Regions from separate parts of the Rhizobium sp. KDH_Rht_773_N genome, predicted to be linked through region 1. Evidence: riboswitches for the same ligand, from Rfam matches in the RefSeq annotation. Region 1 holds a riboswitch; each other region holds the start of a gene.

Region 1 (4,627 bases):
CAGCTCCAGCCAGTCTTCCCGCGTCGGAATATGAATGCCGGCGCCGTCAAACAGCGCCTGCACCTTCTCGGTCGCCGGCTTCCATTCCTGCTCGGTATATTTGTCGAAATAGTCGCCCGAGGCATATTTCGACTTCTCGAAACCCTTGAAGCTTGAACCACGCTCGACCGCCAGGCGGTTGGAGGCGCGCAGCGCGTGATAGGTCACCGTATAGAAATAGATATTGGTGAAATCGACGCCCTCTTCCGAACCGTAGTGGATGCGCTCGCGGGCGAGATATCCGTGCAGGTTCATCTGTCCCAGGCCGATGGCGTGGCTGTCGTCATTGCCCTTTTCGATCGACGGAACCGAGGAAATATGGCTCATGTCGGAAACGGCCGTCAGCGCCCGGATCGAGGTTTCGATCGTCTTGCCGAAATCGGATGAATCCATCGCCATGGCGATGTTGAGCGAGCCGAGATTGCAGGAAATATCCTTGCCGAGATGCTTGTAGGACAGGTCGTCGTTGAAGGTGCTCGCCTCGCTCACCTGCAGGATTTCCGAGCAGAGATTGCTCATGGTGATGCGGCCGTCGATCGGGTTTGCCCGGTTCACCGTGTCTTCGAACATGATGTAGGGATAGCCGCTCTCGAACTGGATCTCGGCGATCACCTGGAAGAATTCGCGCGCCTTGATCTTCTTCTTGGTGATACGGGCATCCGCCACCATCTCGCGATACTTCTCCGTCACCGAGATTTCGGTGAAGGGCACGCCATAGACCCGCTCCACGTCATAGGGCGAGAAGAGGTACATATCCTCGTTGTTCCTGGCGAGCTCGAAGGTGATGTCGGGCACGACGACGCCGAGCGACAGCGTCTTGATGCGGATCTTCTCGTCGGCATTTTCGCGCTTGGTATCGAGGAAGCGCATGATATCGGGGTGATGCGCGTTGAGATAGACGGCGCCCGCCCCCTGCCGCGCACCGAGCTGGTTGGCATAGGAGAAACTGTCTTCCAGCAGCTTCATGACGGGAATGATGCCGGAGGACTGGTTCTCGATCTGCTTGATCGGCGCACCGGCTTCACGGATGTTCGTCAAGGACAGCGCCACGCCGCCGCCGCGCTTGGAAAGCTGCAGTGCGGAATTGATGGAGCGGCCGATCGATTCCATATTGTCTTCGACGCGCAGCAGGAAGCACGAGACGAGCTCGCCGCGCTGTTTCTTGCCGGCATTGAGGAAGGTCGGCGTTGCCGGCTGGAAACGGCCGGTGATGATCTCTTCGACCAGATCGCGGGCGAGCTGCTCGTTGCCCCCGGCCAGCGTCAGCGCCACCATGCAGATACGGTCTTCATAACGCTCCAGGTAGCGCTTGCCGTCGAAAGTCTTCAGCGTATAGCTGGTGTAATATTTGAAGGCGCCGAGGAAGGTCGGAAAACGGAACTTCTTGGCATAGGCCTGGTCGAACAGGTCACGCACAAAATTGAAAGAATACTGGTCGAGCACGTCCTGCTCGTAATAGCCTTCAGTTACGAGATAATCGAGCTTCTCCCGAAGATTGTGGAAGAACACCGTGTTCTGGTTCACATGCTGCAGGAAATACTGCTTGGCCGCCATGCGGTCCTTGTCGAGCTGGATCTTTCCCTCATCGTCATAGAGGTTCAGCATCGCGTTCAGCGCGTGGTAGTCCAGCGCTTCGGCCGCCTTCAGCGGCTTTGCGCCCGCATCTCGCGTCAGGCTTGTTCCCGTGTCCAAAATCGTCCCATCCCGTTTTTGACATTGGCGACATCCTCGGCAGTTCCCAGAAGCTCGAACCGGTAGAGATACGGCACCCGGCACTTCTGCGAGATCACGTCGCCGGCAAGCCCGTAGGTCTCGCCGAAATTGCTGTTGCCCGCAGCAATCACGCCGCGGATGTTGGAGCGGTTTTCCGCGTCGTTGAGGAAGCGGATCACCTGCTTGGGCACGGCTCCCTTCACGATTCCCGGGCCGCCGTCGCCGCAATAGGTGGGCGAGATCAGCACATAGGGTTCGTGAACGTGGATGTCTTCAGCGCCGAGGGGAATGCGCGCCGCGCGCAGTCCCAGCTTCTCGACGAAACGATGGGTATTCTCGGACCGGCTGGAAAAATAGACGATCAGGCCCATCGCTCCTCTCCGCTCAGGAGAGCGCGCTGATCATGTCGGGACGGAAACCCGCCCAGTGGCTGTCGCCGGCAACGACGACCGGGACCTGCATGTAGCCCATGCCGCGCACGCGATCGAGCGCGTCGGCATCCTCGGAAATATCGATGATCTGATAGTCGACGCCCAGACGGTCGAGGGCGCGGTAGGTAGCGGTGCACTGTACGCAGGCAGGCTTGCTGTAAACGGTAACGCTCATCATGTTCCTCGTGATGTCAATGGATTCCGGACGCAATACCGGGATCGGGCGCCTTGCGGCGTCCGAGGCAACGCTTGATATGGATCTGGCAAATGGGCGTATTACACGCCGAACACTCTTCCCCGCAGGATCTGCGCAGGCGGCGGTTTTGATGCTCTCGACATGACTTCAACCCCGAAGTGTTCATGCGGACGTTCGGGGGCAGCGCAACGGATGCGGATTTCTCCGCCTGACATCTACGCGACCTTCCGGACACCCCGCCCGTGGACATCTCGTTCAAGGCAGGTCTCCTGGCTCGCGGGTCGAAGCACCCTGCCCCCAGCCTTCCCAAAGCTTCATGCCTCAGTGACCTGAAATCGGACAGTTGCTCGCCGCTTACAGTTGCGGGGGCAGCTACGGCCTTGTCGCGCCGTCATGGCGAAACGCACCGTATTCCCGTCTTAGCCCTCGACTCTCGCGAATCGAAAGAACCTTGAACACTAGATATAGTACGCGAATCCCGGTTTGCGTCAACGGATGGTTTGTGCATCGCGTTACGGCATGTTTGAAATCGCTGCATTCCTGTGAAAAACGTGGTTAACGGATGCTTAAAGAAAGCAGGCTGCGGAGGAGGGCTTGCGGGTGGAAGCCGGCAGATCGCCGGCTTCCGGGAATCACTTGGACGCTCAGGAGTGGGTCGATGCTGCCGCCCCACGCAGCAGCCTTGCGGCAGCGACCATGTTGACGAGCGCCGGGCGAACCTCTTCCCACTTGCGCGTCTTCAATCCGCAATCCGGATTGATCCAGAGCTGCCCATCCGTCAGACGCTGGCGCGCCAGCGTCAGGAGTTCGGTCATCTCCTCGACTTCGGGAACGCGGGGCGAATGGATGTCGTAGACGCCGGGGCCGATCTCGTTCGGATATTTGTAGCTGCGGAAGGCCTCCAGCAGTTCCATCTTCGACCGTGAGGTCTCGATCGAGATCACGTCGGCATCCATCGCCGCAATCGCATCGATGATCTGGTTGAACTCCGAATAGCACATATGCGTGTGGATCTGCGTTTCGTCCGATACGCCGGATGAGCACAGGCGAAAACTTTCGACAGCCCAGTCGAGATAGGTCTTCCAATCGGCCTTGCGCAGCGGCAGACCTTCGCGAAGGGCGGCCTCGTCGATCTGGATCATCGCCGCGCCGGCCCGTTCGAGATCGAGCACCTCGTCACGGATCGCGAGCGCGATCTGCCGGCTGACATCGGCACGCGAGAGATCGTCGCGCACGAAGGACCAGTTGAGGATCGTCACCGGCCCGGTCAGCATGCCCTTGACCGGCTTTTGCGTCAGCGATTGCGCATAACGCCACCATTCCACCGTCATCGGTGCGGGGCGGGAGACGTCGCCGAAGATGATGGGCGGGCGGACATAGCGCGAGCCGTAACTCTGCACCCAGGCATGCTGCGTGAAGGCAAAGCCGGAAAGCTGCTCGCCGAAATACTGCACCATGTCGTTACGCTCGAATTCGCCGTGGACGAGCACGTCGAGGCCGATCTCTTCCTGCCAGCGGATCGCCGCTTCGGTCTCCTTTTTCAGGAAGGCATCGTACTCTGTCTCGCTGATCGTGCCCCTGGTGAAGGCCGAGCGGGATTTTCGCACGTCCGACGTCTGCGGGAAGGAGCCGATCGTCGTCGTTGGAAAGAGCGGCAGCCGAAGTTTACGCTCCTGCAGGCCTGTCCGCTCGGCAAAGGCACTGCCGCGTGTCTTCATCGCCGCATCGATCGCGCCGACGCGCTGCCTGACTTTCTGGTCATGCACGCGCGCGGATCGAGCCCGCGAGGCGACGGCCTGCGAGGCGGCCGCAATCGCCCCGGAAGCATTGCCGGCATTGCCGAGCGCTGCAATTTCGTCCAGTTTCTGGGTCGCGAAGGCGAGCCACGATCTCAGCTCACCATCAAGCCCGGTCTCCAGTTCCAGATCGATCGGCACATGCAGCAGCGAGCAGGAGGGCGCGATCTGCAGCCGGTCGGCACCGAAATGCCGGACCAGCGGTTCAATCTTCTCCAGGATCGCAGCGAGGTCCGCCCTCCAGATGTTGCGCCCGTCGATGACGCCGAGCGACAACACCAGGCCGTCAGGCGCCTTGAGAAGCGCGTCGATCTGCTGCGGAGCGCGAACGAGATCGACATGCAGCCCCGCGACCGGCAACGCAAGCGCCATCGACAGATTGTCGCCGATTGCGCCGAAATAGGTGGTGAGCATGATCTTCAGGTTCGGCACCAGTTCGTGCAGCGCCCCGT
Region 2 (4,627 bases), 1.2 Mb from region 1:
CGATGGAGACGGCGGAGGCCACCGATTTCAGCAGGAAGAGGCCGATGAGGGCCGGGATCGTCACCTCATGGGCAAGGTTGAGGTGCAGCGCCCCGTGGCCGGCGGCAAGCACCTGCGGCGAGACCAGCGCCAGCAGGCCGACGATGATGCCGCCGAGCGCCGGGCGGAAGGGCAGCGCGATGGAACTCTTGCGCGCCAGTTCCTCGACGAAGGAGACGCCCTGCATGATGAGAATGCCGATGCCGGCGCAGAAGGCGCCAAGCGCGATGGCCGGCACGTAATCGGCCGGCTGGACGGCGCCGAAGCTGCCGACATCGATGACGAAATCGCTGCCGGCCAGCAGCCGCGCGACCAGCGTGGCGACGAGGGCCGCGACAACGACGGGTGTCAGCGAGACGATCGTGTAGGTGCCGACGATCAGCTCGAAGGCGTAGAAGGCGCCCGTCAGCGGCGCGTTGAAGGCGGCGGCGATGGCGCCGGCCGCGCCGCAGCCGACGAGAACGCGCAGATCGGCGCGGCGCAGCTGCAGCTTCAGGCCGAATTTCGAGGCGATGCCGGCGGCAAGCTGCGTATAGCCGGCCTCCAGCCCCACGGACGCGCCGAAGCCGTTGGACACGAGATTCTGGACGGCGACGAGGATGCTGTCGGTCAGCGACAGGCGGCCGCCATGCAGCGCGTTGGCCTCGACCGGATCGACCATCGGTTTCTTGCGCCATCTGGCGAGGATGAAGATCAGCAGGCCGAGCAGGGCGCCGCCGGCAATCGGGGCGGTCATCAGCAGGAACTTGCTGTCGATCTGCGAGGCGCTGAGCCTTGCCGTCCCGTCAATGCCGAAGATCAGCCTGTGCATCTGTTCCGAGACATAGCTCATGGCCGTGACCGCAAGCCCCGAGGCGATGCCGACGAGCGCGCCGGCAAAGACCATGCCCATTTCGCTGTGGCGCACGAGCGCCCGCAGGCGTCCCAAATCGAAAATGGTGGTGAGGGGCCGGAAACGGCGGATATCCATTCGGGAGAGCATCATGGGAAAACTAGGCGGCATGAGTGGGGGTCAAGGGCGGAGCCGGCATCCGCATGAGCGGCAATTGCGGCAAAATACCGGCTGGGCGGTAAAGTTTTTATGACGTAAGTTTTTGAATAAACTCGATAATCTTGGTAGTGTAAGTCGAGATGAGCGGCTTTGGCACATCGGCCGGCAATTGACACGGGGGTTGCGCGCGCCTAACCATGAAACCACATAATGGATGGTTCCGGATCGGCTTGCGCCTTCCGGATGAAAAGGGAATGTGACGGGGCGGACCCAAGCCGGGCGCCTTCATCACAGCCGACCCCGCGACTGTAGAGCAGTCAGGGTCTTCCGTCCGGCATGTGCGCCGCTGCGCCGACGGCCTCGCATTCCGCGGGCGGGCAAGGCGGAGCAGGTGCCGGAAAAGCCACTGGAAATGCATCGTGATCAGCCGGGGCAGGACGCCTCTATTTCTACGAATCGTCCGCCTTTTCACGACAGGCAGCCGGGAAGGCGAGGCGGATCCGCTGGCACGATCAGGGGCGACCGGAAAGGTCGCCCCGGTCGGGGCCGATAGCTGCGAGCCAGGAGACCTGCCATCCGTGCCGGGCATAATGCCCAATCTGGGTATCTTGCCCGCTGCCAGCACGGAGGTTGTCTTGGCTGAAGAATGCGATTCGGCGCTGCCTCGTGTGGTGCGATGTGGGGGTGGTGTTTCGACGCCCGTCGGTAATGGGGTTCTGGCGCCTGATGGTGGTAGGCCCCTGGCGCGCGCTTTCCTCTCCTCCCTCATTCCTGTGCTTGTCACAGGAATCCAGCCACGGCGCGTCTGCGCCGTGAATGAATCTATGCCATCGTTGAACGAGTCTCTCGTGCCCAAGGACTTGGGCACGCTGGATTCCTGTGACAAGCACAGGAATGAGGGAAGCAGAGAGGGCCGCGCCCATTCTCGACAGGCCGCATTGTCATGACCACAACCTTCATCCTCGGCGGCGCCCGTTCCGGCAAATCTCGCTTCGCCGAAAACCTCGTCACCGAAAGCGGCCTCGAACGCCATTACGTCGCCACCGGCCGGGCCTGGGACGACGAGATGCAGGCGCGTATCGACCAGCACAGGGCCGATCGCGGCCCCGCCTGGACCACGCATGAGGAGCCGCTCGATCTTGCCGAGCGGCTTGCCGCCATCGACGGCGAGGGCCGGGCAATCCTCGTTGATTGCCTGACGCTGTGGCTGACCAACCTGATGATGGAGGGGGGCGATATCGCCGCCCGGTCGGCCGCGCTTGCCGCCTTCCTGCCGCGGGCAAAGGCGCGGCTCGTCATCGTTTCCAATGAAGTCGGCCTCGGCATCGTGCCGGAGAACCGCATGGCGCGCGAGTTTCGCGACCATGCCGGACGGCTGCACCAGATGATCGCGGCGCAAGCCGACGACGTGTATTTCATCGCGGCCGGACTGCCGCTGAAAATGAAGGGTTAGACCATGCAGCAGAAAATTCCCGCAACCGTCATTACCGGCTTTCTCGGCGCCGGCAAGACGACCATGATCCGCAACCTGCTCACCAATGCCGGCGGCAGGAAGATCGCGCTCATCATCAACGAGTTCGGCGATCTCGGCGTCGACGGCGACGTGCTGAAGGGCTGCGGGGCGGAGAATTGCACCGAGGACGACATTATCGAGCTGACCAACGGCTGCATCTGCTGCACGGTGGCCGACGATTTCATCCCGACCATGACGAAGCTTCTGGAGCGCGACCAGCGCCCGGACCATATCGTCATCGAAACCTCGGGCCTTGCCCTGCCGCAGCCGCTCGTCGCCGCCTTCAACTGGCCTGACATCCGCAGCGAAGTGACCGTCGACGGCGTCATCACCGTGGTCGATAGCGCGGCTGTTGCCGCCGGGCGTTTTGCCGACGACCACGATGCCGTCGATGCGCGCCGCGCGGCGGACGAATCGCTCGATCACGAAAGCCCGATCGAGGAACTGTTCGAGGACCAGCTGACCTGCGCCGACCTGATCGTGCTCAACAAGACCGATCTGATCGATGCCGACGGGCTTGGCCGCGTGAAGAGCGAAGTCGCCTCGCGCATCGCCCGCAAGCCCGTGATGATCGAGGCCAGGAACGGCGAGGTGCCGGCCGGCGTGCTGCTCGGCCTCGGCATCGGCACGGAAGACGATATCGGCAACCGCAAGTCCCATCACGAGCTGGAGCATGAGGACGGCGAGCCGCACGACCATGACGAATTCGACAGTTTCGTCGTCGAACTCGGTGCCGTCCCGGATGCGGCCGGCTTCGTCGAGAAGCTGAAGGGCATCATCGCCGAACATGACGTGCTGCGCCTGAAGGGCTTCGTCGATGTTTCCGGCAAGCCGATGCGCCTGCAGCTGCAGGCCGTGGGGGCGCGCGTCGACCAGTATTTCGACCGCGCCTGGGCGCCGGGTGAAACGCGCAATACACGCCTCGTCGTCATCGGCCTGCACGAGATGGACCAGGACGCGGTGCGCAAGGCGATCGAAGCGCTCGTCTGAGGATATTGAATGCATCTGCTTCTCGCCCAGCAGGGAACGATCAGCGACGGGGACGAGGCGATCGACCTCGGCCAGTCGCCGGGCGATATCCTGTTCCTGTCGGCCGCCGATACCGAGCTTGCGGCGATTGCCGCGGCACATGCCGGCGCGGCGGGCTATTCCCTGCGGCTTGCGAGCCTGATGAGCCTGAAACATCCGATGTCGGTCGATACCTATGTGGAACGCACGGCGCGGCATGCGAAACTCATCATCGTGCGGGCGCTCGGCGGGGCGAGCTATTTTCACTATGCGCTGGAGGCGCTGCATGCGGCCGCCGCGCGCAGCGGGGCGCTGATTGCGGTGCTGCCGGGCGACAGCAAGCCGGATGCGGGGCTGACGCCGTTTTCGAATGTGGCGCTGGAGGATCTGAACGCGCTCTGGGCCTATCTGATCGAGGGCGGGGATGCCAATGCGCGGGGCTTTCTCGCCTATGCGGCGGCGATGCTCTCCGGCGAGGAGAAGCCGGCGCCATCAGCGCCGCTGATGAAGGCGGGGATCTGGTGGCCGGGGCGGGGGCTGGTTGGGGTTGAGGAGTGGAAGGAGTTTGCCGGTTCGGTCTTCGCCCCAGCGGCGAGAAGATGCCCGACAGGGCAGATGAGGGGGGCGAGCGACGCAAGGAGTGAGCAACAGGAACACGATGCAGACGTTTGTGGGGTGGCCCCCTCATCCGACCCTTCGGGCCACCGACCGGGGTCGAGCCGCGGGTCTCGACCCGTCCTTCGGACCCCCGACGGGGAGAAGGGACGGTCGTTGCCCATCGTCGCCATCGCCTTCTACCGCGCCCTCGTGCAGAGCGGCGAAACCCGCCCCGTCGAAGCCCTGATCGAAGCCCTGCAGGCGCAGGGCCTGCGGCCGCTGCCGGTCTTTGCCTACAGCCTCAAGGACCCCATCTCCAAAGGTATCCTCGAATCTATCTTCGCCGAGCTCAAACCCGACGTCGTCATCAACACGACAGGCTTTGCCGTCTCTGCACCCGGCGCCGATCGCGAGCCGACGGTGCTGGAGGCCAATGACGCCGTCGTGCTGCAGGCGATCTTTTCCGCCTCGTCGCGGGA
Region 3 (4,627 bases), 1.8 Mb from region 1:
GGAAGCAGCGGTACGAATAAAATCGCGATGCGTAAACGGACGAAATCGACATGCCGCCTATGTAGACATGCGAACTGGAATTGTCACGCGGAATCTGTGAGGAAAAATGACGGGTCCGTGAAGTTTTCAGCGGCTTTCCGCCATTGCCTCTTCCGGATGCCGGTTCTTGCGGCGCCGCGTCGTCAGTTCCTCGCCGGCATTGGCGGGCAGGCGCAGGAAGGTGATGCAGGCAAGCGCCGAGATCGTCGCCACGATGAAGAAGGCGATGTGGAAATCGCCGACCGTGAGCCTGCCGCCATGGAAGCTTGCGGAGACTTCCAGGATCGTGCCGGCCACGGCAACGCCCATGGCCATGGAGATGCGTTGCGCCACGGCATTGATGGCGGTTGCCTGGCTGCTGTCCGCCTCGTCCACATCGCCGAAGGCCATGGCGTTGACGCCCGAGAAGGCCATGGAGCGCAGCAGGCCGCCGACGAGAAGACAGCCCATGATGACGTAGACAGGCGTTTCGGCGGTGAAGAAGCCGTTGATGCCCAGGAAGATCGCCGCCAGGAAGGTCGTCAGCGCGATGACGTTGCGGAAGCCGAAGGCATTGTAGGTGCGCGATGCCGCGAATTTCGAGCCCATGGAGCCGAGCGCGCTGACGAAGGTGATCGAGCCGGACTGCAGCGGCGTCAGCCCGAAACCGAGCTGCAGCATCAGCGGCAGGAGGAAGGGCAGCGCGCCAAGCCCCATGCGGAAATTCGAAGCGCCGAGAATCGCCGCCCGGAACATCGGATAACGGAACATTTTCGGATCGAGCAGCGGATGCGGCGTGCGTTTCGCATGCACGAAATAGAGGATGCCGGAGAGGATGCCGACGGCGACGGTGACATAGCCGTAGACGATGGGAACGGCCGGCAGGCTGATGACGGAAATGCCGAAGACGAAACCGGCAAAACCTATCCCGGAAAGGAAGAAGCCCGGAAAATCCATCGGCTTGGGGCTGCGCGGCTCGACCGCCGGCAGGAAGCGGGTGACGAGAGCGATGCCGATAATGCCGATCGGCACGTTGATCCAGAAGATCCAGTGCCAGCTCAGATAGGTGGTCAGGAAGCCGCCGATCGGCGGCCCCATGATCGGGCCGATGAGCGCCGGTATGGTCAGCCAGGCCATGGCATTCACCAGCTGGTGACGTGGCGTGCCGCGCACGAGCAGCAACCGCCCGACCGGCGTCATCATCGAGCCGCCGGCGCCCTGGATGAGGCGGGAGATCACGAAGGCGGCGATGGAATTGGAAAAGGCGCAGGCGACCGAGCCGACCATGAACACGAAGATCGCCAGCCGGAAAACGTTGCGGGCGCCGAAGCGATCCGACATCCAGCCGCTGATCGGAATGAAGATCGCCAGCGCCACGAGGTAGCTCGTTACCGCAAGCTTGAGCGCGATCGGCGAGGTGCCGATATCGGCGGCAATGGCCGGCAGGCTGGTGGCAATCACGGTCGAATCCATCTGTTCCATGAACAGGGCGACCGCAAGGATCATCGGCGTTAGACGGGACACGGGCAACCGGAATGCAACGGGATGGGATTCGGCGCCTTCGGCACCGGTCGGATTCTGGCTTCCTTCTAGGCCAGCATTTTTAGCCTGTCCACGAAATCAATGTCGCAGCGGCTTGCCGTCGTGCCGTTTCCGCGCCATAGATCCGATTGTCAGGTGCCCGCCGTCACAGGCGGGAGAATCGGGAATCCGGTGCAAGGCCGGAACGTGCCCAACGCTGTAAGGCCGACGCCCGCCGCTTCATGACGCCACTGGCCGCAGGGCCGGGAAGGCAGCGGCCGGGCGGATGACGCCGAGTCAGAAGACCGGCCTGGCAAGATAGACCTAACCCGCGCGGACGGCGGGCGGTTGCGTTGTTGGGGATTTGACGATGCGACCCATTGACGATGCCGTTTGCCCGGCATCCGGTTTTTCTGCGGCCGAACGAGAGGCCGTCTATCACGCAATCATGACGCGGCGCGACGTGCGCGGCGAGTTCCTGCCCGATCCCTTGCCGGACGACCTGATCAGGCGGCTTCTGACGGCCGCCCATCACGCGCCTTCGGTCGGCTTCATGCAGCCGTGGAATTTCGTTCTGGTCAAAAGCGCCGAGGTGAGGGCGCGGGTGCGCGACGCATTCGTCAAGGCCAACGAAGAGGCCGCCCTGATGTTTGCGGCCGAACGGCGGCAGGCCTATCGCGCGCTGAAGCTTGAAGGAATCGTCGAGGCGCCGCTCGGCATCTGCGTCACCTGCGATCCCACCCGCAGCGGCAGCGTCGTGCTGGGGCGCACGCACAATCCGCGCATGGACAGCTATTCCACCGTCTGCGCCATCCAGAACCTGTGGCTTGCGGCACGAGCCGAAGGCGTCGGCATCGGCTGGGTCAGCATCTTTCGCGAGGGCGACCTGAAGCAGATTCTCGGCATACCCGATCATATCGAGGTCGTGGCCTGGCTCTGCGCCGGTTTCGTCGACCGGCTCTATGAAGAGCCGGAACTGGCGGTCAAGGGCTGGCGGCAGCGCCTGGCGCTGGAAGAGCTGGTCTTCCATGACGGCTGGGGGCAGGCGGCAGGCTAAGGCCGCGCCGTTTCCTACGGCTGCTGCTGCGGCTGCGGGCCTGTCACGGCCGGATTGGCGAGATCGATCTTGCCCTGATCGCCGGCAAGGAATTGCGGGCCGACCTGGCGAACCTTGGTTGCGGGATCGTAGGGGCGATCCGGCACCTGCGGCTGCGGCGGCGTATCCGCGGCCTTCGGGGCCTGAGTGCGGATCGTGGTGATCGAGCCCTGCGGCGCGGGCGCCGGCGCGGAGACCGTCTGGTTCCGGCGCATTTCCTCGTAATAGGCCGTCAGGTTGCAGGAGCAGGCGGATTTTTCGCCGGGCGGGCGGGTCTTGTAGGCGAAGGCGTTCTTCATCGCGCCATAGGGCGCGCCCGTCGCCGTCGAGATCATGTTTGCGGCTTCGGTGCTGGAAATATCGCGATAATAGAGTTCCGTCTCCACGCCGGGGCACATCTTGGCGCAGGTCGCGGCATCGCGGCCGAAATCGACCGAGGTGGCGTTGTTGCTGATCGGGAAGAAGCCGCCGTCGCAGGTGCGCACGCAGATGGTGCTGACGGGCGAGAGCATTTCGGCGCGCGGCAGGCCGTAGCGCTCACCGCCGCCGAGGGGAATGAACGTATCGCCGCGCATGGCCTGTTCCTCGATCGAGGGGGCCGGCGCATAGAGGTCGCCCTGTGCGGGTTCGCTGAAACTCTCGCTGTTGCAGCCATTGTCTTCAAGCGCGGCCAGCAGGCCTTCGCGGGCCGGATCGACAGCGGACTGGCGCAACGCGTCGCGGCGGTCCTGCAGGTAGCGGATATTGTCCACCATCTTTGCCTGCGCCTGTTCCAGCTCTTCGCAGAAACCGGCATTCTCGCCGCCGACGACGACCATGCTGCCGGACGTGCAGCCGTAGCGGCGCAGATCGCCGCGCACCTTGCGCAATTCCAGATTCTGTTCGGCCAGCGCGCCCGCATATTGGCGCATCTCGGTGCCGTTGGCATTGCCGATCACCTGCGGCAGGTCGGCAAGACGCCCGCGCAGATCCTCGCAGATCGCATTGGTCTGCGCCTCTGCGGGAACCGCGAATGCCAGAAAGAAGACGAGATACAGGTTTCGGCGCTTCACGACGTCGTTCCGGAGTGAGAAAATGCATCCATCGGCGAATTGCGGCTTCAATCCGCCGCGCTTTGTCTTAACGTATTTCCCTTAATAAGCTCGGATGAATTCCTAGCGCATTTTTGCGATCTTATCCAGAACACCCGATGCTCCGCTCCCGCCGCTCCCGCAATCGCGCGGGGCATCCGTGACAGCTAAACAGTTGATATGACAGATATCCCACGCGACATGCTTTCCCGCGCAGCCGCATCGGCAATGCCGCAGGGCAGACAGGGCCTTCACGTTTTCGTGGACGGCTGTTTCGAGCCCGGTTCCGGGCAGGGAGGATGGGCCTTCGTCGCCTACCGCGACGGCGCCGAAATCGCCGCAGGCTTCGGCGGCGCGGAGAATTCGGCCAATAACAGGATGGAACTGACCGCCGTGCTTGAGGCGGCGGCCTGGATCGGCGGCGCGGCGGCGGGCCTGCCGGCGCTGATCTGGTCCGATTCCGTCTACGTCGTCGAAGGCTGCAACCATTGGCGGGCGATCTGGCGGAACAACGGCTGGAAGAAGAGCAATCCAGGCGGCAAGGCCCGAAACCGGGCGATAGCGGATGCGGACCTCTGGAGGGCCGTCGATCTCAGGCTGTTGCAGAATCCGGCGATCGGCATTGCCTGGTGCAAGGGCCATTCCGGTATTGCCGGCAACGAGCGCGCCGACGAACTGTCGGATCGGGGACGCCGCTCGATAGGGCGTCCCCGACAGGCTTGACATGCCTAGGCCGGCTGCGAGGCCTCGACGACGGCGAGCGCCGCCATGTTGACCACGCCGCGCGAGGTGACTGACGGTGCCAGGATGTGGGCGGGCATGGCCGTGCCGAGCAGGATCGGGCCGACATGCAGGCCGTCGGTCATCGACTTGACGACGCCGAGCGTGATGTTGGCGGCATCGAGGTTCGGGAAGACCAGGA

Evidence for each region. A riboswitch is a leader RNA that binds a small molecule or an ion and turns the genes downstream of it on or off. The one in region 1 is predicted to bind cobalamin.
Region 2: it holds a riboswitch for cobalamin, as region 1 does, so the genes downstream of both, cobU (bifunctional adenosylcobinamide kinase/adenosylcobinamide-phosphate guanylyltransferase) here and nrdH (glutaredoxin-like protein NrdH) in region 1, are expected to answer to the same signal.
Region 3: it holds a riboswitch for cobalamin, as region 1 does, so the genes downstream of both, bluB (5,6-dimethylbenzimidazole synthase) here and nrdH (glutaredoxin-like protein NrdH) in region 1, are expected to answer to the same signal.

Annotation. Positions count from the first base shown of each region.
Region 1 covers NZ_CM129525.1:2,325,589-2,330,215, reverse strand. The annotation lists gene nrdE (class 1b ribonucleoside-diphosphate reductase subunit alpha) at 1-1,731, opposite strand, end outside; gene nrdI (class Ib ribonucleoside-diphosphate reductase assembly flavoprotein NrdI) at 1,710-2,123, opposite strand; gene nrdH (glutaredoxin-like protein NrdH) at 2,137-2,358, opposite strand; cobalamin riboswitch at 2,622-2,848, opposite strand; gene metE (5-methyltetrahydropteroyltriglutamate--homocysteine S-methyltransferase) at 3,024-4,627, opposite strand, start outside.
Region 2 covers NZ_CM129525.1:3,539,377-3,544,003, forward strand. The annotation lists gene ACU8HS_RS17450 (chloride channel protein) at 1-1,021, opposite strand, end outside; cobalamin riboswitch at 1,229-1,621, shown strand; gene cobU (bifunctional adenosylcobinamide kinase/adenosylcobinamide-phosphate guanylyltransferase) at 1,974-2,483, shown strand; gene cobW (cobalamin biosynthesis protein CobW) at 2,487-3,533, shown strand; gene cobN (cobaltochelatase subunit CobN) at 3,543-4,627, shown strand, end outside.
Region 3 covers NZ_CM129525.1:4,137,355-4,141,981, forward strand. The annotation lists gene ACU8HS_RS20565 (MFS transporter) at 127-1,524, opposite strand; cobalamin riboswitch at 1,677-1,867, shown strand; gene bluB (5,6-dimethylbenzimidazole synthase) at 1,910-2,596, shown strand; gene ACU8HS_RS20575 (DUF2865 domain-containing protein) at 2,611-3,687, opposite strand; gene ACU8HS_RS20580 (ribonuclease H family protein) at 3,886-4,428, shown strand; gene ACU8HS_RS20585 (NADP-dependent malic enzyme) at 4,434-4,627, opposite strand, start outside.